Regions from separate parts of the Nocardiopsis sp. NPDC050513 genome, predicted to be linked through region 2. Evidence: predicted binding sites of a transcription regulator. Region 2 holds the regulator's gene; the other holds the start of a gene.

Region 1 (2,401 bases), on a different contig from region 2:
GGCCTCGCCGAGGGCCGTGAGGATGCGGTCCCAGTACCCGGAGTTGGTGCCGCCGGTCCACGGGGCGATCGCCCCCTCGGCCAGGGTCCTCTCCGGGTCGGGCACGAGCAGGTCGGCGTCGACCTCCATGCGGGTGCCCAGGCCGGAGCAGTCGGGGCAGGCGCCGTAGGGGGCGTTGAAGGAGAACGAACGCGGTTCGAGCTGTTCGAAGGACAGGTCGTCGTAGGGGCAGTACAGGTGTTCGGAGAAGACCTTCTCCCGCTCGGGGTCGTCCTCGGCCAGGTCGACGAAGTCCAGGACGATGGTGCCGCCCGCGAGCTTGAGCGCCGTCTCCACGGAGTCGGTGAGGCGGCCCCGGGACGAGGCCTTGACGCTGAGCCGGTCCACGACGACCGCGATGTCGTGCTTGTCGTAGCGCCCGAGCTTGGGAGGGTCGTCCAGACGCACGGCCGCGCCGTCGACGACGGCGCGCGTGTACCCCTTGCTCTGCAGGTCCTTGAAGAGCTCGACGTACTCGCCCTTGCGGCCGCGCACGACCGGGGCGAGCACCTGGAAGCGGGTGCCCTCGGCCATCTCCAGGACGCGGTCCACGATCTGCTGGGGGCTCTGCCGGGCGATCTCGCGGCGGCACTCGGGGCAGTGCGGCACCCCGACGCGCGCCCACAGGAGCCTGAGGTAGTCGTACACCTCGGTGATGGTGCCGACGGTGGAGCGGGGGTTGCGGCTGGTGGACTTCTGGTCGATGGACACCGCGGGCGAGAGCCCCTCGATGAAGTCGACGTCCGGCTTGTCCATCTGCCCGAGGAACTGGCGGGCGTAGGCCGACAGGGACTCGACGTAGCGCCGCTGTCCCTCGGCGAAGATCGTGTCGAAGGCGAGCGAGGACTTGCCGGAACCGGACAGGCCGGTGAACACGATCATGGAGTCGCGCGGCAGGTCCAGCGAGACGTCCTTGAGGTTGTGCTCGCGGGCTCCCCGGACTACCAGTTGTTCGACCATCGAGTGAGACATCCTTCGGCTTGTGCGCACAGGACGTGGACCTCGTCGCGCGACGTCGGCTGACCCGTGTGTGGACTTCGCGGTCCGGTGGACGATCAATCGTCGGCGGCCACCCCGGCCCAGGAACCGGGCGCGAAGGGGGTGGGAAGGGGACGCGGACCCCGCGGTCCCTCCCGTCCGACAAGACTAACGACCGCCGCCGGCGGTTTCTTCCACCTCGAAGAAGTGGTGGTACCCGGACGACTCCGCGTCGGGCACCACCACTATAGACGAACAGGCGTTCGAACTACGCTGTTTCGGGAAACGGGTCCGGACGGAGGACGCGTCGCCGCCCGGGTCAGGTGCGCTCGCGCGCGTCGTCGCCCTCGGCCCCCACGGACACGGCCTGCCGCCGGCGCTCGTCGGCCCGGGACTTGACCAGGCTGCCGACGATGGTGATCGTCATGATGCCGATGATCACGGTCAGCGAGGCGCCGATACCGATCTCCGGTGCGTGCACGCCGTTCTCGTGCAGCGCGTGCAGGATCATCTTCGCACCGATGAAGACCATGATCGCGGACAGGCCCCAGCTGATGTAGGCCAGCTTGTCCATCAGCCCGGCCAGGAGGAAGTACAGCTGGCGCAGGCCCAGCAGGGCGAAGGCGTTGGCGGTGAAGACGATGTAGGCGTCCTGGGTGAGGCCGAAGATCGCCGGGATGGAGTCGACGGCGAAGACGAGGTCGACGACACCGATCGCGACGATGACCAGGAGCATCGGGGTCACGTGCCGCCTGCCGTCGAGCTTCACGGTCATGTGCGCGCCGTGGTAGTCGTCGGTGACCGGCCAGAAGCGCTTGACCAGGCGCACGGCCGGGTTCTGGGTGAAGTCCTGCTGCTCCTCGTCGCCCTTCAGGTGGTCCCGGACGATCTTGTACCCGGTGTAGATGAGGAAGAGGCCGAAGAGGTAGAAGACCTCGCTCCAGGCGTTGATCACCTGGGCGCCGAGGACGATGAAGAAACCGCGCATGACGAGCGCGATCACGATGCCGATCAGCAACACCTCGTGCTGGTACTTCTTCGGGACCGCGAAGGCGCCCATGAGGAGGTAGAACACGAAGAGGTTGTCGACGCTCAGGCTCTTCTCGGTGATGAACCCGGCGAAGTACTCGGCCCCGGCCGTCGACCCGCCGAAGTACATCAGACCGAGACCGAAGACGATGGCCAGACCCACGTAGAAGACCGCCCACCAGGCGGCCTGGCGGATCCCGAACTCCTGGGGACCCTTCTTCTTACTCCAGGGATGGTCCACGATGGCCAGGTCGATCACCAGGACGGCGACCATGCCGAGAATCGTGGCGGCCCATACCCACAAGGGAACGTTCACGGACGGGAACTCCTCCGGTCGGTGCGCACGGGAGCACTG
Region 2 (2,401 bases):
GCAGATCCCGTCCGCCGCGCAGGGCGGCCCGTCCGGCCCGTGCGTCGGAGAGCACGGTGACGCTGTCGGTCTCACCGATCCGGCCCTGAGCCTCGCCCACACGGATCCGCTCGGTGAGCTGGCGGTCGATGAGATCAAGGTAGCGGGTGCCGGGCGGGGCGGCGAGCACCAGGGCGGGTGACGTGTCCAGGAGGTCGTGCGCGCGGAGGGCGAACAACGCGCCCTCGCTGTGCCCGACGACGACCGTGCGGTCGGGGTCGACCCCCGGTTGGGCGGTGAGCTGCTCGTAGGCGGCCACGAGTTGGCGGTCGTGGACCTCGGGGTCGATCGGCGCCTCCGGATCCAGGTCGCCCAGACCGGTCTCGCCGCTGCCGAGCTTGTCGTAGCGGAGCGAGGCCACCCCGGCGTCGGCCAGCACGCGGGCGAGGTTCAGATTGGTGTCCGCGTCGGGTCGGGTCTGTGCGTTGCCGTCCCGGTCGGTGGGCCCGCTGCCGGAGACGATGAGGGCGGCGGGAACGGCGCCCGCGGTGTCGGTGGGGGCCGTGAAGGTCCCGAACACCCTCGTGCCGTCCACGGTGAAGGACAGGTCCCGCTCCGAGCCGCTGACCGCGGGCGGGGGAACCGAGGGGGCCTCGCCGGAGCAGGCCGTGGCGAGCAGGAGACCGGTGGCCGCGCCGACGGCCGCGAGCAGGCGTCGGCGACCGGTCACGGGAGAGGAGGTGGCTGTGGACACGCTCCTCAGCGTAGCGGCCCGGCCCGGGAGCCCGCGGCGCCCTCCCGGACCGGCCCGGCGCCGCCTCAGACCCGGCGCATGACGGCGACGACCTTGCCCAGGATGGTGGCGTCGTCACCGTTGATGGGCTCGTAGGCGTCGTTGCGCGGCATGAGCCACACGTGGCCGTCGTCCGCGCGGCGCAGCACCTTGACCGTGGCCTCGTCGTCGAGCAGGGCGGCCACGATGTCGCCGTTGTTGGCCTCCGGCTGCTGCCGGACGACCACCATGTCGCCGTCGGTGATGGCGGCGTCGGTCATCGAGTCACCGACCACGGTGAGCATGAACAGCCGGCCCTCGCCGACCAGCTGACGCGGAAGGGAGAGCACGTCCTCCACGGACTCCTCCGCGAGGATCGGTCCGCCCGCGGCGATCCGGCCGACCAGCGGGACGGCAGCCGCCCGCGAGGCGTCCGCGGTGAACTCCGCCGGGTCCACCTTGGCGCCGGACGCACGGCCGGGCGTGCGCAGTTCCACCGCGCGCGGGCGGTTCTGGTCGCGGTGCAGGTACCCCTTGCGCTGGAGCACCTTGAGCTGATGCGCCACGCTGGAGGGACTGGACAGGCCGACCGCGTCGCCGATTTCCCTTATCGAGGGCGGGAAACCGCGCTCCCGTACGTACCGCTGAATACAGTTCAGCACACTCTGCTGACGCGCCGTGAGTTTGGGGGCGTCGGGCTTCGGCCCGCCCGTGTCGCCCACGGGCGAGAGGACGGTGGTGCTTCCGGGGTTCTCCTCCGGCACGGCCGGGCCTCCTCGGCGTTCGGTTCGGTCAGGGCCGTCTCGGGTGACTGCCCACCTCCGGTCCGCGCCAACGCCGACGAAACCGGAGTGAAATCAACGTCAACATTAGTCGTTGCAGACGGTGATATCAAACAAGCGTTCGAGGCCGTCGATAATGGCCCGCGTGTTTTCGCGGTCAATTACCGGCCTCCACTTACGTGTACACGTGTACTCCCGCCGCTGTCCCCGGAATACGCGAACACGTCGGCGCCGGTGCCGGTGTGGGTCTGGTCTCTCCGGGGCCGCCCGCGTCGCGAACCCCCTGCGTACGCGGTCGTCGGCCATTCCCCGACCCCTGGGGCGCGGTGTTCGGGGGCCGTTCGGCGGTATCCTTGCAACCGGATTTCGGGCGGACCGCGACCCTCCCGCGGACCGTCCGCCGACTCTCCCCGTTCCCTCGTGCGCCCTGACGGACCCGCCCCGTCCGGGTCCGCCGTCCCGTGGGCGGGACACGCTCCGGACAGGTTGCGGGACGCCGCGTGGCGGTCTAGGTTCAACCACAACATCTAGGAGTCGCGGAGGGGCGAAAGCCCAGAACTTGTGGTTAAGTGGACGTACGGGTCGTCGTGAGGAAGCAGGTGAACAGGGATGCATTGTCCGTTCTGCCGACATCCGGACACCCGGGTGATCGACAGCAGGTCCACCGACGACGGGGCGGCCATCAGGCGCCGCCGGTCCTGTCCCGTGTGCGAGCGCAGGTTCACCACCCAGGAGACCGTCCTGTTGATGGTCGCCAAGCGCTCGGGGGTCACCGAACCGTTCAGCCGCACCAAGGTCATCGCCGGAGTGCGCCGGGCCTGCCAGGGCCGCCCGGTCTCCGAGGACGCGCTCGCCAAGCTCGGCCAGC

Evidence for each region. The regulator LexA, encoded in region 2, represses DNA repair genes until DNA is damaged. The targets are predictions, from matches to a motif close to TCGAACANNTGTTCGA.
Region 1: a site for LexA is predicted at 1,269-1,284, ahead of uvrA (excinuclease ABC subunit UvrA). Genes of this name have one in related genera too.

Annotation. Positions count from the first base shown of each region.
Region 1 covers NZ_JBITHK010000015.1:20,646-23,046, reverse strand. Annotated here, with positions in the region: gene uvrA (excinuclease ABC subunit UvrA) at 1-999, opposite strand, end outside; gene ACIBFB_RS22980 (TerC family protein) at 1,337-2,362, opposite strand.
Region 2 covers NZ_JBITHK010000008.1:246,695-249,095, reverse strand. Annotated here, with positions in the region: gene ACIBFB_RS16940 (alpha/beta hydrolase family protein) at 1-733, opposite strand, end outside; gene lexA (transcriptional repressor LexA) at 799-1,515, opposite strand; gene nrdR (transcriptional regulator NrdR) at 2,143-2,401, shown strand, end outside.